DNA from 4 places in the Acidovorax sp. GW821-FHT09B03 genome. Region 3 is predicted to be linked to each of the others. Evidence: predicted binding sites of a transcription regulator. Region 3 holds the regulator's gene; each other region holds the start of a gene.
What was found. The regulator LexA, encoded in region 3, represses DNA repair genes until DNA is damaged. The targets are predictions, from matches to a motif close to ACTGTATNNNNATACAGT.

Region 1 (7,194 bases), on a different contig from region 3:
GGAATTCGGTCTCCAGCTCGGGGTCGGCCGCGCGGGGCTGCCAGACGGTCTGGTCCTTGGTGGTGTTGCTGTAGACCTCGACCATGCCGCGGTGCGTGATGTAGACCTCGGTGCCGCCGGCGGCATTGCGCTCCAGGCGGGTACGGAAGCGGTCACGCTCGCCGGTGGAATACAGCGAGTCGATCACCTTGCCCAGCGTGGAGCGGATCAGGTCCTGCGGCAGCTTGGCGCGGTTCTCGGCCCAGTCGGTTTCCATGATGCCCAGGTTGGCCTGGTCCAGGTCCAGCGTGAAGCCGTTCTCCAGCCAGAAGTCGCGCACGGGCTCCCACAGCTTGTCGGCGGGGCGGTCGATCACCAGCCAGCGCTTGTTGCCTTCGCGCTGGATGCGCACGTCGCCCAGTTGCGCAGCGGCCGCATTGGCCGTGCCCGAGGGTTGGGCGGCCTGGCTGGCCTGCAGGGCCGCGGCCGACACGGCACCGCCGGGCACGTTGTAGCGGGAGTCGCGCGAGAGCTGCGTGAGGTCCGGAGGCACCTCCAGCGTGGAGCCCTTGGCAGCGCTCTTGTAGTCGATCTTGTCGCCTTCGAGGGCGGAGCAGGCGGACAGTGCCAGGGCAAGGGCCAGCAGGCCCGCTCGGGTAGTAACAGCGTTCACGCGAAATTCCTTGGAGTGTCAGGGTTCGGGCGCAGCCCGGGTTAGATCAGGCTGGCGGAGCGCAGGGCCGCCTCGACCACGGCTTCATTGGCCGGGCTCAGCGGGGTCATGGGCAGGCGCAGTGTGCCACCGCACAGGCCCATGCGGGCCACGGCCCACTTCACGGGAATGGGGTTGGCTTCGACGAAGAGCTGCTTGTGCACGGGCATCAGCTGGAACTGGATTTCCATGGCGCGCTGGACATTGCCCGAGGTAGCGGCCACGCACAGCTCATGCATCAGGCGCGGGGCCACGTTGGCGGTCACGCTCACGTTGCCATGGCCGCCGCACAGCATCAGGGCCACGGCGGTCGGATCGTCACCCGAGTAGATGCCGAAGCCCTTGGGGGCTTCGCGGATCAGCCACTGCGCGCGTTCGATGTTGCCCGTGGCTTCCTTGATGCCGATGATGCCAGGCACCTGGGCCAGGCGCAGCACGGTGTCGTGCTGCATGTCGGCCACGGAGCGGCCGGGCACGTTGTACAGGATGGTGGGCAGGTCGCCCACGGCCTCGGCGATGGCCTTGAAATGCTGGTACTGGCCCTCTTGCGTGGGCTTGTTGTAGTAAGGCACGACCTGCAGCTGCGTGTCGGCGCCGACCTTCTTGGCGAAGCGGGCCAGCTCGATGGCCTCGGCCGTGGAGTTGGCGCCGCAGCCGGCCATGATGGGCACGCGCTTGGCCGCCTGCTCCACCGACACGCGGATGATCTCGCAGTGTTCCTCGACGTTCACCGTGGGGGATTCGCCCGTGGTGCCCACGACGCCGATGCAGTCGGTGCCTTCGGCGATGTGCCAGTCGATCAGTTTGCGCAGCGCTGGATAGTCGACGCTACCGTCCTCATGCAAGGGGGTGACGAGGGCGACGATGCTGCCAGTGAGTGGCACTAAGGAAGATGTCATGTCCGCAGTGGTGAACGGGATAAAAGAGCATTCTAACTAGCCGGACCGGCCAGCAGATGTCTTGAGGGTGCCCCGGCGTGCGCAAGTTCCCGGATGGCCGTGATGCGCTGCACGAAACGCGCAGGTTCTTCGAGGAAGCCGTCCTCGTAGGCCACGGTGCGCAGCCCGCTGCAGGCCGCCAGCAATTCGCCCGGTTGCAGCAGGAATTCGGGCCGCGCTGGGCGGCCCACCGTTTCGTTACCGTGTGCAAAGGTTTCGTAGACCAGTACGCCGCCCGGCGCCAGGCTGGCCAGCAAGGTGGGAAACAGCGGCCGCCAGAGGTAGTTGGTGACCACCACGGCGCCGAACTGTCGCCCGGCAAAGGGCCAGGGGCCGTTTTCGATGTCGGCGCAGACCATTTCGCCGAGCGGGGCTCCTGCGGCCACCGCCTCGGGGGATCGGTCCACCCCCACCACCGCATGGCCCAGGCGGTGCAGCCAGCGCAGGTGGCGGCCGGCGCCGCAGGCCACGTCGAGCACGGTGCTCTGGGGCGCGATCAGGGCCGACCAGCGGCGTACCCAGTCCGAGGGGGTGTCAGATCCGTGCATGCGCGCTATCTATCAGAAGCAGTTCCACACCTGGTCGGCCAGCATCACCATGAATTCGGGCACGGTGTACAGGCCGAACACCGCCAGGCAGGCCAGGACGGCCGCCCCCCAGGCCAGCACCCGCCACACCAGCGGCAGGGCCGGGGGGCGGGCGGGTGGGTGGTCGGGCGCGGGGTGCATGGTCAGGCCTGGAAAAAGGGGTTGCCAGCGATCATGCCGGCACGGGCGCCGCACGCTGGATAGGGCTTTCCTTGACGGGGAGGTTCACCAGCGCGGCGAAGATACCCAGCGCGATGGAGATGTACCAGACGATGTCGTAGCTGCCCGTGGCATCGTACAGGTAGCCGCCCAGCCACACCCCCAGGAAGCTGCCGATCTGGTGGCTGAAGAACACGAAGCCGCCCAGCATGGACAGATGCTGCACGCCGAAGATCTGGGCAATCGTGGCATTCGTCGGCGGGATGGTGGACAGCCACAGCGTGCCCATCACGGCCGAGAAGACATAGACCGAGGCCGGCGACAGTGGCACCACCAGGAAGATGGCGATGGCCACGGCCCGCGCAAAGTAGATGAAGGCCAGGATGAAGCGTTTTTGCAGGCGCTGGCCCAGGGTGCCGGCAATGTAGGTGCCGAACACGTTGAACAGGCCGATCAGCGCCAGCGCATAGCTCGCCACCTGGGGCGACAGGCCATGGTCCTTGAGGTAGCTGGGCATGTGCACGCCGATGAACACCACCTGGAAACCGCAGACGAAGTAGCCGGCCATCAGCAGCGTGAAGCTGGGGTAGCGGAAGGCCTCGAACAGCGCCTGGGCAATGGTCTGGTCGCGCTTGACCGGGGCCGTGCCCTTGAAGCCCGGCTCGCGCAGGCCGAAGGCCAGGGGCACGATGAGCAGCACCGCCAGCGACAGGGTCAGCAGCGCCTGCTGCCAGCCGAAGCTGGCGATCAGCCAGCCCTCCATGGGCACCATGAGGAACTGGCCGAAGGAGCCGGCCGCCGCGGCCACGCCCATGGCCCAGGAGCGCTTTTCGGGCGCGATCTGGCGGCCCAGCACGCCGTAGATCACCGCATAGGTGGTGCCCGCCTGGGCGGCGCCGATCAGCACGCCCGTGGTCAGCGCGAACAGCAGCGGCGTGGGCGACAGGGCCATGCCCGCCAGGCCCGCGGCGTAGAGGGCGGCGCCGGCCAGCAGCACGCGGAAGGCGCCGAAGCGGTCGGCCGCCATGCCGGCAAAGATGCCGATCAGGCCCCAGGAGAGGTTCTGGATGGCGATGGCCAGGGCAAAGGACTGGCGCGTCCAGCCCATTTCCTGGGTGATGGGCAGCAGCCACAGGCCAAAGCCGTGGCGGATGCCCATGGACAGGGTCACGATGGCCGCGCCGCACGCGAGCACCTGGAACATGGACAGTTTCGGAGGATGCATAGACATGCGCAGAATGTAGCCAGATTGGCCGCAATCTGCCCGCACACCACCAAACAGTACAGTTGGGGGTGATGTGGCTGTATTTTTATACAGTCTTTGCTGCGTCGCACTACAATCCGCCGCATGTCTGCCAAACCGTCTCCCGTCTCCGCCAGCGAATATTCCGAAGGCTCGATCCGCGTGCTCAAGGGCCTGGAGCCCGTCAAGCAGCGCCCGGGCATGTACACCCGCACCGACAACCCCCTGCACATCATCCAGGAGGTGCTGGACAACGCCGCCGACGAGGCGCTCGCCGGCCATGGCAAGAAGATCAAGGTCACGCTGCACACCGACGGCTCGGTCAGCATCGAGGACGACGGGCGCGGCATCCCCTTCGGCATGCACCCCGAGGAGAACGCCCCGGTGATCGAGCTGGTGTTCACCCGCCTGCACGCGGGCGGCAAGTTCGACAAGGGCAAGGGCGGTGCCTACAGCTTCTCGGGCGGCCTGCACGGCGTGGGCGTGAGTGTGACCAACGCCCTGGCCACCCGCCTGGAAGTGAGCAGCCACCGCGAGGGCAAGGTCGCCCGGCTGGTGTTCTCGGCCGGCGACGTGGTCGAGCCCCTGGTGACCCGCGCGCTGGAAGCGGGCGAGCGCAAGCAGGGCACGACCGTGCGCGCCTGGCCCGATGCCAAGTATTTCGAGTCGAGCGCGCTGCCCATGGGCGAGCTGACCCACCTGCTGCGCAGCAAGGCCGTGCTCATGCCCGGCGTGTCGGTGACCCTGGTCAACGAGAAGACGCGCGACACCCAGACCTGGCAGTACAAAGGCGGACTGCGCGACTACCTGATGCAGACGCTCAGCGGCGACCCGGTGATCCCGCTCTTCGAGGGCGAAGGCTTTGCCGACCGCAACAACGAGAGTTTTGCCGAGGGCGAGGGCGCCTCGTGGTGCGTGGCCTTCACCGAAGACGGCCAGCCCATGCGCGAGAGCTACGTCAACCTGATCCCCACCAGCGCTGGCGGCACGCACGAAAGCGGTCTGCGCGACGGCCTGTTCAACGCCGTCAAGAGCTTCATCGAGCTGCACAGCCTGCTGCCCAAAGGCGTCAAGCTGCTGCCCGAGGACGTGTTCGCGCGTGCCAGCTACGTGCTCTCGGCCAAGGTGCTGGACCCGCAGTTCCAGGGCCAGATCAAGGAGCGGCTGAACTCGCGCGACGCGGTGCGCCTGGTCTCGGGCTTCGTGCGCCCGGCGCTCGAACTCTGGCTCAACCAGCATGTGGACTACGGCAAGAAGCTGGCCGAGCTGGCCATCAAGGCCGCGCAGACGCGCCAGAAGGCCGGCCAGAAGGTCGAAAAGCGCAAGGGCTCGGGCGTGGCCGTGCTGCCCGGCAAGCTCACCGACTGCGAAAGCAAGGACATTGCCCACAACGAAGTCTTCCTGGTCGAGGGCGACTCGGCCGGCGGCAGTGCCAAGATGGGCCGTGACAAGGAAAGCCAAGCCATCCTGCCGCTGCGCGGCAAGGTGCTCAACACCTGGGAGGTGGAGCGCGACCGCCTGTTCGCCAACAACGAGATCCACGACATCTCGGTGGCCATAGGCGTGGACCCGCACGGCCCCAATGACACGCCCGACCTGTCGGGCCTGCGCTATGGCAAGGTCTGCATCCTTTCGGACGCCGACGTGGACGGCTCGCACATCCAGGTGCTGCTGCTCACGCTGTTCTTCCGCCACTTCCCCAAGCTCATCGAAACCGGCCATATCTACGTGGCACGCCCCCCGCTGTTCCGCGTGGACGTGCCGGCCCGCGGCAAGAAGCCGGCCGCCAAGATGTATGCGCTGGACGACGGCGAGCTCACCGCCATCCTCGACAAATGCGCCAAGGACGGCGTGGCGCGCGAAAAGTGCCAGATCAGCCGCTTCAAGGGCCTGGGCGAGATGAACGCCGAGCAGCTGTGGGAAACCACGCTCAACCCCGACACCCGCCGCCTGCTGCCCGTGCAGCTGGGCGACATGGACTTTGCCCAGACCGAGGACCTGATCACCAAGCTCATGGGCAAGGGCGAGGCGGCCTCGCGGCGCGAGCTGATGGAACTGCACGGTGATGCGGTCGAGATCGACATCTGAGCGGCTGCGACTGCTGTGCGCGGGCCTGCTGCTGGGCCTGGTGCAGACGGCCGCCCATGCCGACCTCTGGGCCTATGTCGACCCGCGCGGCGTGACGCACTTCGCGCCCGAGCAGGTGGATGCCAACTACCAGCTGTTCTTCAAGGGCAACGAGTTCGACTCCACGCGCGATGCGCCCGCTGGCGCGGCCACCCTGCCCCATGCCCTGCCGCCCGCCGGGGCCCGGCTGCTGGCGTTCTTCGACATCGCGCCCGACTACAAGCGCGTCAAGCACCACCTGCGCGCGGCTGCGGCCAAGCACGAGGTGGACTACGAGCTGCTGCAGGCGCTGATCGCCACGGAGTCGGGCTTCGATGCCGATGCCGTGTCGCCCAAGGGCGCCGTGGGGCTGATGCAGGTGATGCCGGCCACGGCCGCCCGCTTCGGCGTGAGCGCCGACGCCAGGCGCTCGGTGGAGAAGAAGCTCACCGACCCGGCCGTGAATGTGCCCACCGGCACCCGCTACCTGCGCCACCTGCTCGACCTGTTTCCCGAGCGCCTGGACCTGGCGCTGGCCGCCTACAACGCGGGCGAGGGTGCGGTGCAGCGTGCGGGCAACCAGATCCCGGCCTACAAGGAAACGCAGAACTACGTGCGCACGGTGATGGGGCTGTACACGCAGCTCAAGCCCCCGGCTCCGGTGAAGGCGCAGCGCGCCGTCTCCGGCCGGGTGCGCATGGAACTGCAGGGCGGCGCCCTGAACCGGGGGAACCTTCCGCCCAACCGCGTGGCGCAGACGCCCGCAATGACCGAACCTCCTGAATCCAGCAAGAACGAATGAGCGACCAACCCACTCTCGATTTCCCGGCCTCCGACGACGGCGGCGACTCCCTGGGCCTGGCCGGCTACGCCCAGCGCGCCTACCTGGAGTACGCGCTCTCGGTCGTCAAGGGCCGGGCCCTGCCCGACGTGTGCGATGGCTTGAAGCCTGTGCAGCGGCGCATCCTGTACTCCATGGACCGCATGGGCCTGGGCTACAGCGGCCCCACGCGCAACACGGCGGCCAAGCCGGTCAAGAGCGCCCGCGTGGTGGGCGACGTGCTGGGCCGCTTCCACCCGCACGGCGACCAGTCGGCCTACGACGCGCTGGTGCGCATGGCGCAGGACTTTGCCCAGCGCTACCCGCTGATCGACGGCCAGGGCAACTTCGGCAGCCGCGATGGCGATGGCGCGGCGGCCATGCGCTACACCGAGGCGCGCCTGTCGCGCATCACCAGCCTGCTGCTCGACGAGATCGACGAAGGCACGGTCGATTTCATGCCCAACTACGACGGCTCTACCTCCGAGCCGCGCCAGTTGCCCGCGCGGCTGCCCTTTGCGCTGCTCAACGGTGCCAGCGGCATCGCCGTGGGCCTGGCCACCGAGATCCCGAGCCACAACCTGCGCGAGATCGCCGATGCCTGCGTGGCGCTGATCAAGACGCCTGCACTCTCGCAGGAAGACCTGCTG
Region 2 (7,194 bases), on a different contig from region 3:
GTTCGCGTATTCCTGGCACTTTTCAGTGTGGAACTGGCCCGTCTTGCCCGTGATGCCCTGGGTGATGACCTTGGTGTCTTTGTTGATGTAGATCGACATGTGTGTTCTCCGGGCTTACTTGACGGCAGCAACGATCTTGGTCGCAGCTTCGGCCATGGTGTCTGCGGCGATGATGGGCAGGCCGGACTCGGCCAGCATCTTCTTGCCCAGCTCTTCGTTGGTGCCCTTCATGCGCACGACCAGCGGCACGTTCAGGTTCACGGCCTTGCAGGCGGTGATCACGCCGGTGGCGATGGTGTCGCACTTCATGATGCCGCCGAAGATGTTGACCAGGATGCCTTCGACCTTGGGGTTCTTGAGCATGATCTTGAAGGCTTCGGTGACCTTCTCGGGGGTGGCACCGCCGCCCACATCCAGGAAGTTGGCCGGCTCGCCGCCGAACAGCTTGATGGTGTCCATGGTGGCCATGGCCAGGCCGGCACCGTTCACCAGGCAGCCGATGTTGCCGTCCAGGCTGATGTAGGCCAGGTCGAACTTGGAAGCTTCCACTTCGGCCGGATCTTCTTCGTCCAGGTCACGGAAGGCCACGATCTCGGGGTGGCGGAACAGCGCGTTGGCGTCGAAGTTGAACTTCGCGTCCAGGGCCATCAGGTCACCCTTGGAGTCGCAGTTCAGCGGGTTGATTTCCACCAGCGACGCATCGGTTTCCATGTAGCACTTGTAGATCTTCGCGAAGATGTCCAGGGCCTGGTCAACTGAAGCACCGGTCAGGCCGATGGCTGCAGCCACCTTCTTGCCTTGCTCGGGGGTGATGCCGGTCAGGGGATCGATCATCTCGGTGATGATCTTCTCGGGCGTGGAGTGGGCCACTTCCTCGATGTCCATGCCGCCTTCGCTCGAAGCGATCAGGGCGACCTTCTGCGTGGCGCGGTCGGTGACCAGCGAGACGTACAGTTCGTTCTTGATGTCGGCGCCGTCTTCGATGTACAGGCGGCGGACCTTCTGGCCTTCGGGGCCGGTCTGGTGCGTCTTGAGCTGCATGCCCAGGATCTCACCGGAGATGCGCTTGACGTCTTCAATGGTCTTGGCGACCTTGACGCCGCCGCCCTTGCCACGGCCACCGGCGTGGATCTGGGCCTTGACGACCCACACGGGGCCGCCGAGTTTCTGGGCTGCTTCGACGGCTTCTTGCACCGTGAACGCGGGAATGCCACGCGGAACGGGCACACCAAAATTGCGCAAGATTTCCTTGCCTTGGTATTCGTGAATCTTCATGAGGTCTCTCTCAGGGAAGGGTGGTATTTACCCGTTTACCATGAACAGGTGTCTGGCCGCGGGCTTGGGGCATGGCAACCTTCGACTGTATCATGCTGCGACGCACCATCCCTTGTGCCTAACACGTACAGCGTTTACGTCCATCCATTCTTACCCGGCAGTCCACGCTGCCAGACCAGCAGGAGCAACCCATGTCCAGAGTCTTTATTGATGGCGAAGCCGGCACCACGGGCCTGCAGATCCGCGAGCGCCTGCAGGCCACGCCCGAGGTCGAGCTGGTCAGCATCGCGCCCGAGCTGCGCAAGGACCCCGCCGCCAAGCGCGAGCTGATCGCCGGCGTGGACCTGGTGGTGTTGTGCCTGCACGACGACGCCGCGCGCGAGACCGTGGCCATGGTGGACGGTATCGAGCAGGCCGGCGGCCGCAAGATCAAGATCATCGACGCCAGCACCGCGCACCGCATCGCGCCCGGCTGGGTGTTCGGCTTTCCCGAACTCACCGCCGGCCAGCCCGAGGCCGTGGCCGCCGCCACGCGCGTGGCCAACCCCGGCTGCTATGCCACGGGCGCCATCGCCCTGTTGCGCCCCCTGGTCGACGCCGGCCTCATCCCTGCGGACTTCCCGCTGGCCCTGCCCTCGGTCAGTGGCTATTCGGGCGGCGGGCGCACCATGATCGAGGCCTACCAGAAAGGCGAGGCCCCGCTGTTCGAGCTGTATGCCCTGGGCCTGGCGCACAAGCACCTGCCCGAGATCATGCGCTACACCGGCATCACGCGCCGGCCCATCTTCGTGCCCTCGGTGGGGAATTTCGAGCAGGGCATGCTGGTGCAATTGCCCCTGCACCTCGACACCCTGCCTGGCGCCCCCAAGGCCAGCGACCTGCACGACGCGCTGGCCGCCCACTACGCCAAGAGCAACACGCCCGAGCAGTGGGTCAGCGTGCTGCCGGCCACGGCCGACGGCAAGCTCGATGCCCTGGCGCTCAACGACACCAACAAGCTGGAGCTGCGCGTGTTCGCCAACGAGACCTACCGCCACGCGGTGCTGGTGGCGCGCCTCGATAACCTGGGCAAGGGCGCCAGCGGCGCCGCGGTGCAGAACCTCAAGCTGATGCTGGGCATCTAAACTTCATCATCCCCCACGCCGCGCACCACGCGGCGCACCACATCGCTGGAAAAACCGCGCGCCATCAGGAACCTGACCTGCTTGGCGCGCCCCTGGGGATCGGCAGCCGGCTCGCCGAAGCGGCGCCGCCACACCTCGCGGGCGCGGGCCAGCTCCGTGTCCTGCAGCTGTGCCAGGGCCTGCTGCACGGCCTCGCCGCCGATGCCCTTGGACTGCAGCTCCTGGCGGATGCGCGCCGCGCCCATGCGGCCTGCGCGCTGGTGCACCACCGAGGCCACCACACGCTCCTCGCTGATGAAGTCCCTGGCCTCCAGCTCGTTCAGCACGGCCTCGAGGTCCTCGCCCTCCTGCACATGCGGGCGCAGCTTGCGCAGCAGCTCGGCGCGCGAGTGCTCGCGCTGGCCCAGCAGCCGCAGCGCACGGCCCTTCAGGGAAACGGTGTCAAAGCCCATGGGTTTGGTTGGCAGGCAGCCAGGCAATGGTCCAATGCACAGCGGCCATTGCCGCAATACTGCGCAATGGCCGCCCAGGTGTGTTGCGGTGGCGCCCAATGCGCCGCCGCATCACTCGTCCGAATCGCCTGCCGGGGCAGCCGCTTGCAGCCCGTCGGGCAGCAGCGCAATGCCCAGCCCTTCGCGCACCTTGTTCTCGATCTCGCGGGCGAGGTCGGGGTTCTCGCGCAGGAACTCGCGCGCGTTGTCACGGCCCTGGCCGATCTTCTCGCCGTTGTAGGCGTACCAGGCGCCCGACTTCTCGACGATCTTGGCCGTCACGCCCATGTCGATGATCTCGCCCTCGCGGCTGATGCCCTCACCGAACAGGATGTCGAACTCGGCCGTCTTGAAGGGCGGGCTCACCTTGTTCTTGACCACCTTGACCTTGGTCTCGTTGCCGATGGCTTCGTCGCCCTTCTTGATGGTGCCGGTGCGGCGGATGTCCAGGCGCACCGAGGCGTAGAACTTGAGCGCATTGCCGCCGGTGGTGGTTTCGGGGCTGCCGAACATCACGCCGATCTTCATGCGGATCTGGTTGATGAAGATGACCGTGCAGTTGGTCTTCTTGATCGTGGCCGTGAGCTTGCGCAGCGCCTGGCTCATCAGGCGGGCCTGCAGGCCCGGCAGGGCATCGCCCATCTCGCCTTCGATTTCGGCCTTGGGCGTGAGCGCGGCGACCGAGTCGATGACGATCAGGTCCACGGCGCCCGAGCGCACCAGGCTGTCCACGATTTCCAGGGCCTGCTCACCCGTGTCGGGCTGGCTGATCAGCATGTCGGACAGCTGCACGCCGAGCTTCTGGGCGTACTGCACGTCCAGCGCGTGCTCGGCGTCCACGAAGGCGCAGGTACCACCCAGTTTTTGCATCTCGGCAATCACCTGCAGGGTGAGCGTGGTCTTGCCCGAGGATTCCGGGCCGTAGATCTCGACCACACGGCCACGTGGCAGTCCGCCCACGCCCAGGGCGATGTCCAGACCCAGCGAGCCGGTGGAGACGACCTGGATGTCCTCGATCACCTCGCCTTCGCCCAGGCGCATGATGGTGCCCTTGCCGAATTGCTTCTCGATCTGGGCGAGCGCAGCCGCCAGCGCCTTGGCCTTTTCGGTGTTGACGGGGAGGGGGGGATTGGTGCCTTTGACTGCGACGTCCATGAAAAAACTCCTTGAGAAACAACGGGTTGGGTGTTTGCACTTCGTCTGCAATTAACTACAGGCTGGATGCTTGAACAGTAGTTTATGCGAGTCGTTGCACGGCAGCAATGCACTATTTAGTCAGTTTGCCTGACAATATTACATGCCTGATTTCTTGCCTGCGGCACCGCCGCCCACCCCCGCCGAGGACGGCTGGCGCCAGACCCACCTGGGTCGCCTGCTCGGCCATGCCATGCGCCGCTTCGACGCCCGGGTGCTGCAGCTCATGGCGCACAACGTGGAGGTGCCGCTGGCGCTGTCCAATCTGGCCGCGCGCGACCAGGTGAGTGCGGCGCACGTGCACATCACGCGCCATCTGGCGCTGCAGGGCGACCGTCTGACCGATCTGGCCCAGCGCGCCGGCATGACCAAGCAGGCCATGGCCACCCTGGTGGACCAGTGCGAGGCCTGGGGCCTGGTCACGCGCGCGGCGGACCCGCTGGACGCGCGCGCGCGCCGCGTGTGCTTCACCTCCACAGGCCTGGCGTGGCTGCAGGCCTTTCGCGATGCGGTGGCCCAGGCCGAGGCGGAGTTCCGCAGCGAGGTGGGCAAGGACGTGGCCACGGTGGTGGCCATCGGGCTGGAGGCCTATGCAGGCGGCGATGCCGCCGGCATGCAGGCGCCGTGAACCCCGCTCAGGCGGCCGACGGCACCTGGGCCCGGGCGGCAGCCACCAGCCTCGCGGCATCGATCCCCAGGGCCCGCAGCGTGCGCGCGGCCACGCCCTGCGGCATGGCCGCGATGGCGGCCACCACATGCGCCCCCAGCAAGGGGCCCGTCTGCTCCTTGCTCGAACGGGCGAGGGCCTGCACCAGTTCCTGGCCCGAGGGCTGGGCGCGGTAGAGGCCGGCCGCCGCAGGGGCGTCCAGAGCGGCCGCGGGCGCCAAAGGGCCTTGCACGCCCACGGCCTGCAAGGCCTCACGGTACTGGCGCTCGATGGCCTCACCCACGGCCGCCGGATCGGCACCGACACTCTCGAAGGCACGCCGCGCCGAGCCGTCGGGCAGGTCCATGGCAGCGAGCAGAAAGTGCTCGGCGCCCGGCGCGGGCTGGCCACGCGAACGGGCATGGGCCTCGGCATCCGTGCACAGCCGGCTCAAGGTGCGCATGCTCTGGAAACGGTGCTGCAGCTTGCGGAACATGGTGGAACTCCTTTGTCTCAGGATCGGGGAACATGGGCGGACAGCCGCTTGTGCGCGGCCTGCTTGCTGACACCCAGCGCCTGCGCGATCTGCGCCCAGGACCAGCCCTGCCGCAGCGCCGCAGCGACGGCATTGGCTTCGAGCCGGTCGGCCATCTGGCGCAAGGCCACCACGGAAGCGAGCGCGGCTTCGGGATCTTCGGGCGAAGGAAGGGAAGGGGGTGCCTGCATGACGTCAACTGTAGTTGACGATTCGAAATCCGTCAACAACAGTTGACGTCGGGCCAGCCAAGGTGCCTATGCAGGCGGCAGCAGTGCAGCGGCGGACGCAGGCTCGGCACAGGCCAGCAGCCACTGGCGGAACTGCTGCAGGGTCTGCAGCTGGTTGCGCCCCTCGGGATAGCAGAACCAGTAGCCCACCTCGCTCTGGTAGCCGCAGCCGGGCAGGGGCTCGCGCACCAGGCCGCTGGTGATCTCGTCCTGCACCAGGCAGCGCGGCACCAGTGCCAGGCCCATGCCGGCCATCACCGCACGGATCATCGACTGGAACTGGTCGAACTGCGGGCCGGCCAGCGGGTTGAGCCCCTGCACCCCATGCGTTTCGCTCCAGCGCAGCCAGGCCTCGGGCACCGTGACATGGCGCAGCAAGGTGTGGCGCGCCACATCGCGCGGGTGGTCGATGGCCCAGTCCGCCACGCGGGTGCGCGGTGCGATCAGCGCCACGTCCTGACCCGTGAGGTAGTGGGCATGGGCTCCAGGCCAGTGGCCGTCGCCGAAGAGGATGGCGCAATCGAGCTCGGGCCGCTCGAAGTTGTAGCTGTGCACATAGGGCACGAAGTGCAGCGTGACCTGCGGGTGCTGCTGCTGGAACTGCGGCAGCCGCGGGATGAGCCACTTGGCCGCGAAGGTCGGCAGGCTCGACAGGTGCAGCGCGCCACCCCCATCGTCGCTGGTGATCAGCTCCAGCGTGGCCGCTTCGAGCTGCGCGAGCACGGCGCGCACGGCCTTTTCATAGCGCTCGCCCGCCGGGGTCAGGGCCAGGCGCTTGCGGCTGCGCTCGAACAGCGGCACACCCACCCAGCCCTCCAGCTCCTTGACCTGCTTGCTCACAGCGCTCTGGGTCAGGTGCAGCGCTTCGGCTGCGCGCGAGACGCCCCCGAACCGGGTCACGGTGGAGAACGCACGCAGCAGGTGCAGGGGTGGAGACAGGCGGCGAAGAGACGACATAGTAAGTTCTCAAATCATTCCATATTGGAATGTTATCAGGCACATCCATTGCTTGGTAGAGGGTACCGGATCCATTAACCTCAAAGCCCCTCCATAGGAAAACCGCCCATGAAACGCCGTCATCTGCTCACCACCCTGGCTGCCGCATCTTTCGTTCCTGGAATATCCCTGGCGCAAGATGCCAAGCCCCTGCGCATCGTCGTGCCCTTTCCGCCCGGGGGTGCCACCGACATCACCGTGCGCGCACTGCAGGAGTCGCTGGTGCGCATCCTCAAGCAACCCGTGGTGCTGGACAACCGCGCCGGCGCAGGCGGATCCATTGGCATGGCCGAGGTGGCGCGCGCCCCGGCCGACGGCCTCACGCTGGGCGTGGCCACCTTGTCCACCCATGGCGTGAACCCGGCCGTGTACAGCAAGCTGCCCTACAACCCGATCAAGGATTTCGTGGGCGTGACCGAGATCGTCAAGGCCCCCGGCGTGGTCGTGGTGAATCCGACCGCACTGCCCGTCAAGGACTTCGCCGACCTGGTGAAGTACCTCAAGGCCAACCCCGGCCGCGTGTCGTTCGCGACGCCCGGCAACGGCACCATCGGCCATATGTGGGGCGAGCTGTTCAAGAGCAGCACGGGCACCTCCATGGTGCACATCCCCTACCGTGGTGCAGGCCCGGCCATCAACGACGTGCTGGCCGGACAAGTGGCCGTGTACTTCGACCAGGTGGCCTCCTCGCTGCCGCACATCA
Region 3 (7,194 bases):
TGAGACACAAGAACATTTCTCAGCGTTTATCTTTACTGGAGATTGATATGCAATTGAAGTTGAAACTGACCGTGGTTGCTGCTATCGCGGCTGCTGCTGGTGTGGCCTCTGCACAAGAGCAGGTGGTCAAGATCGGCCACGTGGCTCCGGTTTCCGGCGCCCAAGCCCACTACGGCAAGGACAACGAAAATGGCGCCCGCATGGCCATTGAAGAGCTGAACGCACAAGGCGTGACGATCGGCGGCAAGAAGATCAAGTTCGAGCTGCAGGCTGAAGACGACGCTGCGGATCCGAAGCAGGGCACGGCTGCTGCACAGAAGCTGTGCGACGCCAAGGTTGCTGGCGTGGTCGGTCACCTCAACTCCGGTACCACCATCCCCGCTTCCAAGGTCTACAACGACTGCGGCATCCCCCACGTGACCGGCGCGGCCACGAACCCCAACCTGACCAAGCCAGGCTACAAGACCACGTTCCGCATCATCGCCAACGACAACGCCCTGGGCGCTGGCCTGGCTGCCTACGCCGTGGACACGCTGAAGCTCAAGTCGGTCGCCATCATCGACGACCGTACCGCTTACGGCCAGGGCGTTGCCGACGTGTTCAAGAAGACCGCCTCCGCCAAGGGCATGAAGGTGGTGGATGAGCAGTTCACGACCGACAAGGCCACGGACTTCATGGCCATCCTGACCGCCATCAAGGCCAAGAACCCCGACGCCATCTTCTACGGCGGCATGGACCCCCAAGGTGGCCCGATGCTGCGCCAGATGGAACAGCTGGGCATGGGCAACGTGAAGTACTTCGGTGGTGACGGCATCTGCACGGCCGAAATCGCCAAGCTGGCTGCCGGCGCCAAGACCCTGGCCAACGTGATCTGCGCCGAAGGCGGCGCATCGCTGGCCAAGATGCCTGGCGGCACGGCCTGGAAGGCCAAGTACGACGCCAAGTACCCCAACCAGTTCCAGGTGTACAGCCCCTACACCTACGACGCCACGTTCCTGATCGTGGACGCCATGAAGCGCGCCAACTCGGTCGACCCCAAGGTCTACACCCCCGAGCTGCTCAAGTCCAGCTTCAAGGGCGTGACCTCGACGATCGCCTTCGAACCCAACGGCGAAATGAAGAACCCTGCCATCACCTTGTACAACTACAAGGAAGGCAAGAAGACCCCTCTGAACTAAGTTCTGGGTCTGCTTTCCGGGGACATCGCTTTCGGGTGGTGTCCCAGGATCAAAAAAGGCTTCCCTCGGGAAGCCTTTTTCGCTGGTGCCTCCGATGGCAGCCTGCGTTGGCTGGAGCAAGGTGCGTTAGCGGCGCACCTGCAGAGAACCTGGATTCACGATGTTGGTCGGCGTGCCCTTGATGAAGTTCACCACGTTGTCGAAGGCCGCACCAAAGTAGAGCTCGTAGCTGTCCTGCTCCACATAGCCGATGTGCGGCGTGCAGATGCAGTTCTCCAGGCGCAGCAGGGCATGGCCCTGCAGGATGGGCTCGCTCTCGAATACGTCCACGGCTGCCATGCCGGGGCGGCCCCGGTTCAAGGCGGCGATCAGGGCATCGGACTCGACCAGTTCGGCGCGCGAGGTGTTCACGAACAGCGAGGTGGGCTTCATGCACGACAGGTCTTCGAGCGAGATGATGCCGCGCGTCTCGTCGTTCAGGCGCAGGTGCACCGAGATCACGTCGCATTGCGAGAAGAACTCCTCGCGCGTGGTGGCGGCCTGGTAGCCATCGGTCAGGGCCTGGGCGCGCGATGCCTCGCGGCCCCAGACGCGCACGTTCATGCCGAAGGCGCGGCCATAGCCGGCCACGAGCTGGCCGATGCGGCCATAGCCCCAGATACCCAGCGTCTTGCCGCGCAGCACCGTGCCCAGCCCGAAATTGGGCGGCATGGACGCGGTCTTGAGGCCCGACTGCTGCCAAGCTCCATGCTTGAGGTTGGAGATGTACTGCGGCAGTCGGCGCGTGGCGGCCATCACCAGTGCCCAGGTGAGTTCGGCCGGTGCCACGGGTGAACCGACGCCCTCGGCCACGGCAATGCCGCGCTCGGTGCAGGCTGCCACGTCGATGTGGTTGCCGATCTTGCCGGTCTGGGCAATGAGCTTGAGGCGCGGCAGCTTTTCGACCAACTGGCGGGTGATCTGGGTGCGCTCGCGCACCAGCACGATGATGTCGGCGTCCTTGAGCCGTATCGACAGCTGGCCCAGGCCCTTGACGGTGTTGGTGTAGACCTTGGCGGTGTAAGCGTCGAGCCGGGTGGCGCAATGGAGCTTGCGCACTGCGTCCTGGTAGTCGTCGAGGATCACGATGTTCATCCCGACATTGTGCCTTGGCGGGCCGCAGTCTTTGTGCCCCAAGCCCCGTCGGGCGTACAGCATTTGCAACGCTGCGTGAATGCCACATGCCTCGACGGCCTGGGTGCATGCGCAATGCGGGTGCCCGCGGCCGTTGCGGCGGGCTCTGCGCAGTCGACGGCCGGGCGTTGCAGGCCATGGTGGCCGTGTCCCCGCGCCAGCCCGCAGGCCGCGTGCTCAGTGTTGCAGCAGCGCCTCGCGCGCGGCCATGCGGTCCAGCTCCGCGCAGACATCGGCCATGCGGCCCGAGATCACGAGGCGCCCGGCATCGGCGCCCGAGGCGGCCGTGCGCAGCACGCGCACCACGCGGCGTGCCTGGACATGGTTGCACAGGGGGTCGGCGCCGGGGGCAGGGTGCAGGCTGCGCGTGCCCGTGGCCGGCAGTGCGATCTCGTCGCGTGGCATGCGGGCCGTGGTAGGCCATGCGGGTGCCGCATGGGCGGGCACTGGCGCCTTGCAGGTGCGCAGCCGTGCCGCAGCGCTGTCGTGCCCGCCCTGCAGGGCGATGGGCTGCAGCCAGCGTGTCAGCGCATGCAGCGGGTGGGAGAAGGCCGAGAAGGTCAAAGAAGCAATTCCCATGTGAAGACTCCGAAGGTCGGTGGTGAACACAGGCAGGATTGCAAGGAACATGGCGCCGCCCAGGGCTGACCAGCGGCGGTGCCCGATACCCGGCACCCCGCCCGTCAAACGCCCGCCACCTGGGCAGCGCGACGGCAACTACATGAGCATGGTGTTGCGGATCAGGCCGACTGCCAGGCCTTCGATCTCGAAGGCCTCGCCGGGCTGCACGGTGATCACGGGGTAGTCCGGGTTCTCGGGCAGCAGCTCGATGCCGGTGGCCGTGCGGCGCAGGCGCTTGACGGTGACGTCGTCGCCCAGCCGGGCCACGATGATCTGGCCATTGCGCGCCTCGCGCGTGGACTGCACGGCCAGCAGGTCGCCGTCCATGATGCCGGCGTCGCGCATGGACATGCCGCGCACCTTGAGCAGGTAATCAGGCTTGTGCTGGAACAGGCTGTTTTCCACGCTGTAGGTCTGATCGACATGCTCCTGCGCGAGAATGGGCGAGCCTGCTGCGACCCGGCCGATCAGCGGCAGCATCAGCTGCGACAGGCCGGGAATGGGCAGGCTGAACTGGGTGCCGCGCGCTGCGTTGATGGAGCGCACTGTCTCGCCGCGCAGGCGGATGCCCCGCGAGGTGCCGCTGACCAGCTCGATCACGCCCTTGCGAGCCAGGGCCTGCAGGTGCTCTTCTGCCGCATTGGCGGACTTGAAGCCCAGCTCGGTCGCGATCTCGGCGCGGGTAGGGGGGGCGCCGGTGCGCGCAATGGCGGTCTGGATCAGGTCCAGAATCTGTTGCTGGCGGGCCGTGAGCTTGGGGTTGTCGAGCATGGTGGTTTCCAGTGTGTGCCGGTACAGTGGCAAATAACTGTTTTTTAATCCAGTAGCTGTATTTTTCACCAGTTTTTCGGAGTATGCAAGTGAGTGCGCAAAAAATTGTGGTTCTGGGTACGGGCGGCACCATTGCCGGCACCGCTTCGCAGGCGGGGGACAACATCGGCTACACGGCCGCGCAGGTGGGGGTGGGCGAGCTGCTGGCGGCCGTTCCAGGGCTCCAGGCGCTGGCCGGTGGTCCGCTGGTGGTCGAGCAGGTGGCCCAGATCGATAGCAAGGACATGGAGCATGGCGTGTGGCGGGCCCTGGCGCTGCGCTGCGCCGAGTGCCTGGCCGACCCCGCCGTGCGCGGCGTCGTCATCACCCATGGCACCGACACGATCGAAGAGACAGCCTGGTTCCTGCACTCCGTGCTGGATGCGACCAAGCCCGTGGTGCTGACCTGCGCCATGCGCCCCTCGACCGCGCTGGTGCCCGATGGCCCGCAGAACCTGCTCGACGCCGTGGCGGTGGCGGCCAGCGCCGGTGCGCAGGGCGTGGTGGTGGTGGCTGCCGGCGCCATCCATGGCGCGCAGCGCGTGCAGAAGGTGCACCCCTACCGGGTCGACCCGTTCAGCTCCGGTGATGCCGGGCCGCTGGGCTGGGTGGAAGAGGGCGCCGTGCGCCTGGTGCACGGCTGGCCCGCCGTCTCGCAAGGCAAGGGTCTTGCGGCCATGCAGAACCAGACCGCCGACGCACCCTGGCCCTGGGTGGAACTGGTGGTCAGCCATGCAGGCGCCAGCGGTCGTGCGGTGGACGCGCTGGTGCGCGATGGCGTCCAGGGTCTGGTCGTTGCCTGCACCGGCAACGGCACCCTGCACCACGCGCTGGAGGCCGCGTTGCTGCGGGCCCAGGCCGTGGGTGTGCGCGTGGTGCGCGCCACGCGCTGCCCCGAGGGGCAGTTGCTGCCAACGCCAGGCAATGCCCTCGTGGCCGCGCCCGGCCTGTCCCCCGTGAAGGCCCGCATCAGCCTGGTGCTCGATCTGCTGGGCTAAGAGGGCCTGAGCCAACCCACAACGCCAGGAAGCACCGCATGTTCACCGCCCTCCGATCCCATGTTTGGGCCTATCCGGCACTGGAGGTGGTGCACATCGTGGGCATTGCACTGCTGCTGGGCAACCTGGTGCTGCTGGAGCTGCGGGTGTTTGGCTGGGGTGCCGCGCTGCCGCCCCGGGACCTGGCGCGACTGAGCCTGTCGCTGGCACTGTGCGGCTTTGGCATGGCGGCCCTGTCGGGCCTGGTGATGTTTGCCACGCAGCCCCAGGAATTGCTCGCCAACCGGGCCTTCACCCTGAAGATGCTGTTGTTGATGCTTGCCGGCTGCAACGCGGCGTGGTTTCATGGGCGCGGTTCGCTCACGCGGCTCGATGGCCTGGCGCGGGCGCAGATGCTGCTGTCCACGCTGATCTGGCTGGCCATCGTGGCTTGCGGTCGCTGGATAGCGTACCTCTGACCTTCGAAAGGAGAATTTCCATGCCTTTGCAACGTCGCCAGATTCTCGCTGCGGCCAGTGTTCTTCCCCTGGCAGCCCATGCCCACCACGGCTGGAGCAGCTTCGATGCCGACCGACCCATCTACCTCGAAGGCACGGTGCGCAAGGTGCGCTGGCAGAACCCGCATGCCGAGCTGGAGCTGGAGCTGCCCGCCAACCTGGTGTTGCCGCCCAACCTGGCGCAGCGGGCCGTGCCAGCCCAGACGGCCCCGGTCGATGGCAAGGCCCTGCTGGCCCGTGCCGTTCTGCCTACGCGCAAGGACCGGATGTGGGAGATCGAGCTGGCGCCGCTGACCCGCATGCAGGCCTGGCAGGTGGCCGAGATCAAGCCGGGCGCGGCGGTGTCGCTGCTGGGCTTCACGCTGCGCGAGGAAAAGGGCGACCCGGTGCTGCGCGCTGAGTACCTGTTCGTCGATGGCAAGGCCTACGGCCTGCGCTCCAGTCCTGCCTGAGGCCAGAAGCGGCGCGCGCGTCGATTAGTGCACGTTTGGTTGCACAGCTTTTAGCCGCGCCATTGGTTCTGCGCGGGAGCGCAACTATCATCCGGCGCATCACTTTGCAGGAGTTGTCCCATGCGTTTCGTTTCCCTCTCTCTCGTGGCCGCAGCCGTGGCATTGGCAGCCCTGCCTGCGCAATCCCAGGACATGCCCAAGCGCAAGGCGGGGCTGTGGGAGATCAAGGCCACATCCAGCCCAGGCACGCCGCCCACCGTGATGCAGCAGTGCACGGATGAGGCCTTCGAGGCCCAGATGCAGAAGACGGCCCTGGAGCAGTCCAAGACCATGTGCAGCAAGAACGACATCAAGCGCAGTGGCAACACCATCACTGCAGATGCGGTCTGCAAGATCGGTTCGACCACGGTGACCTCGCAGTCGGTGAGCTCGGGCGACTATTCCAGCGCCTACAAGGTCGAGGTCAAAAGCACGTTCAACCCGCCGCTCATGGGCAAGGCCAGCGACAACACCGTGATGGAGGCCCGTTACCTCGGCCCCTGTGCCGCCGGCCAGAAGCCCGGCTCCATGACCATGCCCAACATGCCCATTCCTCCTGCCCCGAAGACCAAGTAAGCTGCGCGGCAGGCAGCGCCTCCAAGGCGTGCAGAAACAACAAAGCCGGGCATGCCCGGCTTTGTTGTTGGTGTGGCCGCAGCCGAAAAATCAGCTGGCCAGGGCCGCGAAGGCGCGCTGGGTGATGTCGTCCACGCTGCCCATGCCGCTGATGGCGCGGTACTGGGGGGCGGCTGCCGGTTCTGCCTTGGCCCACTGGCTGTAGTAATCCACCAGGGGGCGGGTCTGGTCGCTGTAGACCTGCAGGCGCTTCTTGACGGTTTCTTCCTTGTCGTCGTCGCGCTGGATCAGGTCTTCACCGGTCACGTCGTCCTTGCCTTCCACCTTGGGTGGGTTGAACTTGACGTGGTAGGTGCGGCCGCTGGCGGGGTGCGAGCGGCGGCCGCTCATGCGTTCGATGATGGCCTCGAAGGGCACATCGATCTCCAGCACGTAGTCAAGCTTCACGCCTGCGGCCTTCATCGCGTCGGCCTGGGGAATGGTGCGTGGGAAGCCATCGAACAGGAAGCCCTTGGCGCAGTCGGGCTGGGCAATGCGTTCCTTGACGAGGTTGATGATCAGGTCGTCGCTGACCAGGGCGCCCGACTTCATGATCGCATCGGCCTGCAAGCCCAGCGGCGTGCCGGCCTTCACGGCAGCGCGCAGCATGTCTCCGGTGGAGATCTGCGGAATGCCGTACTTCTGGCAGATGAACGTGGCTTGCGTGCCCTTTCCGGCGCCGGGCGCGCCCAACAGAATCAGTCTCATGAAGGTCCTCGAAGGTTAGAAATCGGCTGGCACTGCTGGCGGGGGCGGATCGCGCGCCGGCGCAGAGGTCACCGCCGTGGCAGCAAAAAAAGACCGCAGTGCT
Region 4 (7,194 bases), on a different contig from region 3:
TCGGGCCGGTGGTCCGCCAGCAGGGTGACGGACTGCACCGCATCCGTGCCCAGGCGGGCCGAGAGGCGCTCGACCAGCTGGTGCCAGGCCTCGCCCTCCTGGTCACCGGCGGCCGACGATCCATCGGGCGGCAGCAGGTGGGCACTGGCATGCGGCAGCGGTGCGGTCTCCAGCGCACGCAGCGTGATCTGGTTGGCGGGCGCGGCCAGGGGCGTGCGCGCCAGGTTCTCGGCCAGCAGGCGGCGCAGGTGGGCCAGCTCGTGCGTGGGCTGGGCGGTGCGCACGGGCAGCGCATGCCAGGGGGCGATGAGCACACCGTCGACCCGGCGCAGGTCGTGCCGCCAGGCCAGCTCCAGCGCCAGAACGCCCTGCTGGCGTGCCTGCAGCCAGGCCTGCAGGGCCGAGAGCAGCCGGCTCGCGGACCACAGCAAGGCGTCGGCCGAGGTGGCCAGCGCGGGAAGCTCGGCCGTCAGCTCAAAGCGCTCGGGCAGCTCCACCCAGGCATGGTTGTGGGCGATGTGGCCATAGGCCCGGTCCAGCGCCAGCAGCACGGCCGCGCCCAGGCGCCGTGCCACACCGTCGCGCGGCAGCGCACGCAAGGCCCCCCAGGTACGGCAACCCATGCGTGCCAGGCTGGGCAGGTGCGGGTGCAGCGCCGTCAGCGTGTGCAGCGGCAGGCCATCGGGCAGGTGCCGGGGCGCGGGCTGGCCTGCCAGTTGCAGGCGCAACAGGGCCAGGGCCTGCAGCGAGGTGGGGGCCTCGGCAAAAGGGGTTGGGCCCTCCTGCTGCGCAGGCCCTGGCGATGGGTGGCCGGCTTCTGCGGGCAGGTGGCCGGACCAGGGCGGGCTGTGCCGTTGCAGTTGGGCGAGCAATGCTGCGCGCCCGCCCCACAGGCGCTCCGTGGCCGACACTTCGAGCAGCAAGGCCTCGTCCTCCACCCGCGCCACGCGCGGCGTGAACTGCAGCGCCCACCAGTGTTCGTGCGGCGCTTGCGGCAAGGGTGGGTGCGGCCCGGCAGCGGCCGGCGCGCCAGCACCAGGGCGGGAGGATCCGCCGTCAGTGGGGGTGGTGGGCGGCAACGGCCATGCGATCCAGTGCATGCAGCACACCTCCTGCCGGCAGGCGATCCAGCCACGCCACCACTGGCAGCACCACGGCAGGCCGCGCTGGCTGCTGCGGCTGCGACGGCAGTGCACGCCGCCCCTGGCCGCGCGCCGCCGACGCGGCCAGCACCCGGGCCAGCGCCGCGTTGCTGGCCGGCAGCACCAGGGGCTGCTCCATGGGGGGCCCACGGCGCTTGAGCACCTGCACCTGCAGCTCGGCGCCGCCCGATGCGGCCACGGCCTCGACCCACAGCCGCAACGGCGCGGGCGATGCCTGCTGGCGCACCTTGGCCGGGCGGAACACCCACAGCAACTGCCCCATCTGTGCGGCAGCCAGTTGCAGCCGCCGCAGCGACTCGGGCGCGGCCTGCGGCAGCCAGGCCAGCACCGCCTGCACATCGCGGCAGCGCAGGGCCTGCTCGGCCGCCCACAGCGCCTGCGCCGCCGAGGTGGCCTGCACGCGGCACAGCCGCGCCGCGTCCAGCCCACCCGCGCGCAGGGCGGGGGCAAAGGGCTCATGGGGCGGCGCCACCAGCACCACGGCCCCCGGCCGCGCAACCGTGGCCTGGGCCAGTGCTGGCAGCACCAGCTGCCAGACATGAAGCCCGGCTGCAGGCTGCAGCACCTCGGTCATGGCCCCCAGGGGCCAGCCTCCACCCGGCAGCTGCGCATCGAGCACCGCATGCCCCGTGGCCTGCACCCGCGCTGCGGCGGATGTGCCCAGTTGGTCGGCCAGCCACACGCCTGCCAGCCGGGGCGGGGCACCAGCGGGCACGGAACGGAGGGGGACGGCGGACATGAGCGAGGCAACCCGGGATGGACATGCACGGGGTCAGGCAGAGAGGTGCGGCTTGCGCACCCAACCCCGGAGCATCCTGCACGGCAGGGCTGGGGGAGCGATGAGATACTGTATTTTCATACAGTTATCGTACCCCATTCCGCTAACCGCGGCGGCTTTTCAGAGCATTCCCGCGGGTCATTGGAGCCATGCCAGGAAGGGGCGCCGCTTGCAGTGGGCCAAAAGAAAAGGCCTGCGCAGTGCAGGCCCTGAAATGACAAAAGGCCTGCAGAATTGCTTCTGCAGGCCTTGCCAATAATGGTCGGAGCGGCGGGATTCGAACTCGCGACCCTCTGCTCCCAAAGCAGATGCGCTACCAGGCTGCGCTACGCTCCGACAGCTCGTATTCTAACCCGGGAAATTTCGGGTTCTGACCAAATGCGCGCTTTTTTTGATTTTTTTGCAGCGACTGCATCGGACCAGGGTTCCATCGGCAGTGCTGTCATGCATCCAGGGCGATGCAAACTGCGGCGATGGGAGGGAAAACTCAATCAATAACCAACAACCAACGGGGAAGACACTACGGCGAGCCCACAGGCACCAGCACACGACCGCGCATCAGCGGCCGCATGGTGGCCTGCAATCAGCGGCTCGACGGGCCTGGGCCGCGGCCGGCCAGGTGGCGGAAGGTGATGCGGCCCTTGGAGAGGTCGTAAGGCGACATTTCCAGTGAGACCTTGTCGCCCGCCAGGATGCGGATGTGGTGCTTGCGCATCTTGCCGCCGGTGTAAGCAATCAGCTGGTGACCGTTGTCCAGCGTCACGCGAAAGCGCGAGTCGGGCAGCACTTCGGTCACGGAGCCTTGCATTTCAATCAGTTCTTCTTTGGCCATGTTCTCTTGTCTTTTCAAAAATCAAAAAATCTGGTGATCGGCACCTGAACGCTGGGGCATCCACCACGGCCGATGCAGCGTGGTCGGGCTCGACACACGGTGCATTGCGGGCGGTGGGAGTCGCTGCACCCGGGGCGCAGATCAGGCAGAGGGCCGGGGAGACGGCTTCAATGGACAGGCAGAGCGCTGTGCATAGCCTGTCGATTGTACCGCGATGTACCCGTACTTGCCTATGGCGAGAATGCCGCAGCGGCGCAGCACCTCTGCAGGCAGCCCCCGCAGGCCTGTCAGGCCCCTGGATCCTGCCCCTGCACGGCCACCGCCAGGGTGCGCACCAGGTCGGTCTGGGTGATGATGCCCACCAGGTGCCCGCCATCGTCGACGATGGGAATGTGGTGGTGCCCGCCCTGCGAGAACAGGGGCACCAGGTCCATGGCGTGCTGGCCCACCCGGGCCACCTGCACCGGGTGCGTCATGATCTCGCCCACGCTGGCGGGCTGGCCGCTGCGGCCCTTGACGAGGGCGCGCAGCCGCTGGCCCAGGCCCTCGTGCAGGTCGAGGTTGGCCAGGCGCATGAAATCGGCCACCGTGACGATGCCAAGCACCTGCCGCCCCGCATCCACCACGGGCAGGGCCTTGATCTTTTCGATGCGCATCAGGGTCCACGCATCCTTGAGCGACACGCCCTGCTCCACCGCCATGGCCGGCCGCGACATGATGTCGGCGCAGCGCACCTCGCCCAGCGTGCGCTGGAAGGCCGCGCGGCCCGCCAGTTGCAGCAGGCCTTCGAGGTCGGCGCGGCTCACGTCCAGCACCTGGTTGTAGTGCGCCAGCGCGGCATCCACATCCGATGCGGCAAAGGCCCCCTTGGCCACGGCGGTGCGTGCAGGCGACTGCTGCGGATGCGGGTAGCTGCGCCCGGTCAGGCTGTTGTAGACCACGCCCGCCAGCAGCAGCACCAGCACGTTGAAGAGAACAGGAAACGCCGCCAGGTGCAGGCCGTCGCTCGCCGTGAGCACCACGTACAGCGCCATGGACCCCCCGGGCGGGTGCAGGCAGCGCAGCGGCACCATGAGGGCGATGGCCAGGCCAACGGCCAGCGCGCCCGCCACGGCCGGGTCGGGCACCAGCGCAGCACACGCCGCCCCCACCATTGCCGACAGGGTGCTGCCGCCCAGCACCGGCCAGGGCTGGGCCAGCGGGCTCGAGGGCATGCCGAACACCAGCACGGCGCTGGCGCCCAGCGCCCCCAGCATCCAGGGCCCGTGGGCATTCCCACCGCCCACCCACCAGCGGCTGAGCACCGCTGTCAGGAAGATGCCCAGCACGGCGCCCACGATGAAGCGCAGGCGCTCGCGGCCATCAATGCCCAGCGGGGCCGGCCAGAAATGGCGCAGCCAGCGCACGATGCGCACCCGCGTCGGCAAACGGGCCACGACGGGGCGCGAGGCTGGCAAGGGGGGAGGATCAGGCTCCGGGGCTGGAGAAGAAGGCAGAGGGGGCTGGGGCGGTGCAGACATGGGGACGGAACATTCACACACCGGCACGGCACCCCGCCCCGCAAAGCGGTGGGAGCACATGCCGCGCCGCATGCAGCCCGCCATTTTGCCGGGTGCCGGCATCGCATGCACCAAGCGGGTGCGAACCCGGCGCTGCCAGGGTGGGTAAAAGAAACCCGGCCTATGCTCGAAACTACCTAGCCCCATGGGGCAAACAGCGTCCCACGGCCCAAAAAACATGCTCTATACTGCATGTGCACCGTGTTTAATGCAGTTTACTTCACGTCACCCATTGGCAGCCACCGGCCTGACAACAGGGGCTCGCGGCACGGGAAGAACACCTGCATGCCAGCACCGGTACGGGTAAGCCATAGGTTTTCACCACCGAGGCTTGGAGTTAAATTACTTTAAGCCTAAACAAAGGAGACACTCCCCATGACCACTCGCCGCCTCGTCATCAGCCGCAGCGCAGCCCTCGTCGGCGCCGCTTCCACGGGCCTGCTGCTGCCCTCCATCGTGCGGGCCCAGAGCGGCAAGGTGCGCGTGGGCTTCATGCTGCCCTACACGGGCACTTTCGCACAGTTGGGCGTGGCCATCGAGAACGGCGTGCGCATGGCCATCGACCAGCAGGGCGGCAAGCTCGGCGGGCGCGAGATCGAGTGGTTCAAGGTGGACGATGAGTCCGAACCCAGCAAGGGCGTGGAAAACGCCAGCAAGCTGGTGCAGCGCGACAAGGTGGACGTGCTGATCGGTACCGTGCATTCGGGCGTGCAGATGGGCATCCAGAAGGTCGCGCGCGACACCGGTGTGCTCAACCTTATCCCCAATGCGGGCGTGCATGCCGCCACCCGCGCGCTGTGCGCGCCCAATGTGTTCCGCACCTCGTTCAGCAACTCCCAGCCCACGCTGGCACTGGGCAAGGCGATGATGGACAAGGGCCACAAGAAGGCTGTCTGGATCACCTGGAAGTACGCGGCCGGCGACGAGGCCTTCGAGGGCTTCAAGCAAAGCTACACCGCTGCCGGCGGCACCATCGTCAAGGAACTGGGCCTGCCCTTCCCGAACGTGGAATTCCAGGCGCTGCTGACCGAGATCGCGGCGCTCAAGCCCGATGCCGTGGCCTGCTTCTTCGCCGGTGGCGGCGCGGCCAAGTTCATCAAGGACTATGCGGCCGCCGGCCTCAAGGACAAGATCCCGCTGTACGGCTCGGGCTTCCTGACCGAAGGCGTGCTCGATGCGGCCGGCCCTGCGGCCGACGGCATCATCACCACCATGCACTACAGCGACTCGCTGGACACACCGCGCAACAAGCAGTTCCGCCTGGAATACGCCAAGACCTTCCGCAGCCAGCCCGACGTGTACGCCGTGCAGGGCTACGACACCGGCCTGCTGCTGGTGCAGGGTGCCAACGCCGTCAAGGGCGACCTGGCCGCCAAGCCCGCGCTGTACAAGGCGCTGGAGAGCGCCGTGATCGACAGCCCGCGCGGCAAGTGGACCATGAGCAAGGCCCACAACCCGGTGCAGGACATCTACCTGCGCGTGGTCGAGAACAAGGAAAACAAGGTGGTCGGCGTGGCGGCAAAGGCTCTCTCCGACAGCGGCGCCGGCTGCCGCATGACCTGAGGCGAATTGACCTTCAACCGGCTGGCGTCGTTGGTGGGCCTTGCCGTGCTACAGCACTGTCTGCGGCACACCGCCTAGCCATCCGGCTGAATGCCAATTCGCAAAGGTTTCAAAGCCCCGGAATTTGACACAATGACCTTGCCTGCCAATGCGGCAGGCCAGTCCTTCGTGCGCCCGGACTTTGCGGCCACCCTCTGGATCACCCCTCCCATGACCCTCAGTACCTACCTGCTTTACCTGGCCGCCGTGGCCCTGCTGGTGCTTTCGCCCGGCCCGACCATGCTGATGTGCATGACCACCTCGCTGCAACACGGCCCGCGCAAGGCCATGGCGGCTGCCGGGGGCAGCGTCACCGCCGTGCTGGGCACCATGCTGCTGTCGGCCCTGGGCCTGGGCGCGCTGCTGGCCGCCTCCGAAACTGCCTTCTGGATCCTCAAGGCCGCAGGCGCGGCCTACCTGATCTGGCTGGGCATCAAGACCTTCCGCAGCCAGGGCACGGTGTTCGACCAGATGCCCGAGGGCGCCACTGCGGCACCCGCCGTGCCTGCCCACCGGCTGTTCGTGCAGGGCCTGATCGTGGGCGGCAGCAACCCCAAGGCCATCCTGTTCTTCACGGCCTTCTTCCCGCAGTTCCTGAACCCTGCGCTGTCCTTTGCGCCGCAGTTCGCCATCCTGGCCGCGACCTTCGTGGCCTTCGAGTTCACGGTGCTCACGCTGTGCGCCCTGGGCGTGGCCCGGCTGGCCCCGGCCCTGCGCGCAGGCAACCGCATGCGCTGGTTCAACCGCATCTCGGGCGGGCTGTTCACCCTGATGGGCTCGCTGCTGCTGGTCACGCGCCGCGCGGCCTGAGACCCACTTTCGCCATTCTTTGCACGCCACCATGGACTTCGCCACCTTCCTGATCCAGTTGCTCAACGGCGTGCAGTACGGCCTCCTGCTGTTCATGCTGGCGGCCGGCCTCACGCTGATCTTCGGGATCATGGGCGTGGTGAACCTGGCGCACGGCAGCTTCTACATGCTGGGCGCCTACCTGGCGTATTCGCTGTCGGGGCATTTCGGCAGCCTCACACTGGCCATCCTGGGCGGCGCGGTGCTGGCCGTGGCCTTCGGGCTAGCGCTCGAATGGCTGCTGTTTCGCCATTTCTACCACCGCGACCACCTGGACCAGGTGCTGCTCACCTTCGGGCTGATCTACATCTTCGAGGAGTTGCGCTCCATCCTCTGGGGCGACGACGTGCACGGCGTGGCCATCCCGAAGCTGCTGGACTGGTCGATCCCGCTCACCGACACCCTCTCCTA

Region 1: AC07PA_RS05895 (DNA topoisomerase IV subunit B) is a predicted target of LexA. The motif match lies at 3,677-3,694, and genes of this name have one in related genera.
Region 2: recA (recombinase RecA) is a predicted target of LexA. The motif match lies at 4,107-4,124, and genes of this name have one in related genera.
Region 4: imuA (translesion DNA synthesis-associated protein ImuA) is a predicted target of LexA. The motif match lies at 2,010-2,027, and genes of this name have one in related genera.

The regions. Positions count from the first base shown of each region.
Region 1 covers NZ_JBWKPP010000002.1:547,878-555,071, forward strand. The annotation lists gene bamC (NlpB/DapX family lipoprotein) at 1-652, opposite strand, end outside; gene dapA (4-hydroxy-tetrahydrodipicolinate synthase) at 694-1,590, opposite strand; gene AC07PA_RS05880 (class I SAM-dependent methyltransferase) at 1,623-2,177, opposite strand; gene AC07PA_RS05885 (hypothetical protein) at 2,190-2,357, opposite strand; gene AC07PA_RS05890 (MFS transporter) at 2,389-3,606, opposite strand; gene AC07PA_RS05895 (DNA topoisomerase IV subunit B) at 3,724-5,706, shown strand; gene AC07PA_RS05900 (lytic transglycosylase domain-containing protein) at 5,684-6,526, shown strand; gene parC (DNA topoisomerase IV subunit A) at 6,523-7,194, shown strand, end outside.
Region 2 covers NZ_JBWKPP010000001.1:233,562-240,755, forward strand. The annotation lists gene sucD (succinate--CoA ligase subunit alpha) at 1-99, opposite strand, end outside; gene sucC (ADP-forming succinate--CoA ligase subunit beta) at 115-1,275, opposite strand; gene argC (N-acetyl-gamma-glutamyl-phosphate reductase) at 1,467-2,399, shown strand; gene recX (recombination regulator RecX) at 2,396-2,851, opposite strand; gene recA (recombinase RecA) at 2,963-4,045, opposite strand; gene AC07PA_RS01110 (MarR family winged helix-turn-helix transcriptional regulator) at 4,188-4,712, shown strand; gene AC07PA_RS01115 (Clp protease N-terminal domain-containing protein) at 4,720-5,226, opposite strand; gene AC07PA_RS01120 (helix-turn-helix domain-containing protein) at 5,244-5,456, opposite strand; gene AC07PA_RS01125 (LysR substrate-binding domain-containing protein) at 5,523-6,452, opposite strand; gene AC07PA_RS01130 (tripartite tricarboxylate transporter substrate binding protein BugE) at 6,561-7,194, shown strand, end outside.
Region 3 covers NZ_JBWKPP010000009.1:108,484-115,677, forward strand. The annotation lists gene AC07PA_RS17655 (branched-chain amino acid ABC transporter substrate-binding protein) at 48-1,178, shown strand; gene AC07PA_RS17660 (D-2-hydroxyacid dehydrogenase family protein) at 1,305-2,312, opposite strand; gene AC07PA_RS17665 (hypothetical protein) at 2,529-2,930, opposite strand; gene lexA (transcriptional repressor LexA) at 3,069-3,743, opposite strand; gene AC07PA_RS17675 (asparaginase) at 3,827-4,780, shown strand; gene AC07PA_RS17680 (hypothetical protein) at 4,819-5,238, shown strand; gene AC07PA_RS17685 (DUF6152 family protein) at 5,259-5,729, shown strand; gene AC07PA_RS17690 (DUF3617 domain-containing protein) at 5,850-6,344, shown strand; gene adk (adenylate kinase) at 6,435-7,091, opposite strand.
Region 4 covers NZ_JBWKPP010000007.1:176,691-183,884, forward strand. The annotation lists gene AC07PA_RS15335 (Y-family DNA polymerase) at 1-1,100, opposite strand, end outside; gene imuA (translesion DNA synthesis-associated protein ImuA) at 1,057-1,902, opposite strand; tRNA gene AC07PA_RS15345 (tRNA-Pro) at 2,201-2,277, opposite strand; gene infA (translation initiation factor IF-1) at 2,525-2,773, opposite strand; gene AC07PA_RS15355 (HPP family protein) at 3,061-4,365, opposite strand; gene AC07PA_RS15360 (ABC transporter substrate-binding protein) at 4,708-5,895, shown strand; gene AC07PA_RS15365 (LysE family translocator) at 6,028-6,744, shown strand; gene AC07PA_RS15370 (branched-chain amino acid ABC transporter permease) at 6,776-7,194, shown strand, end outside.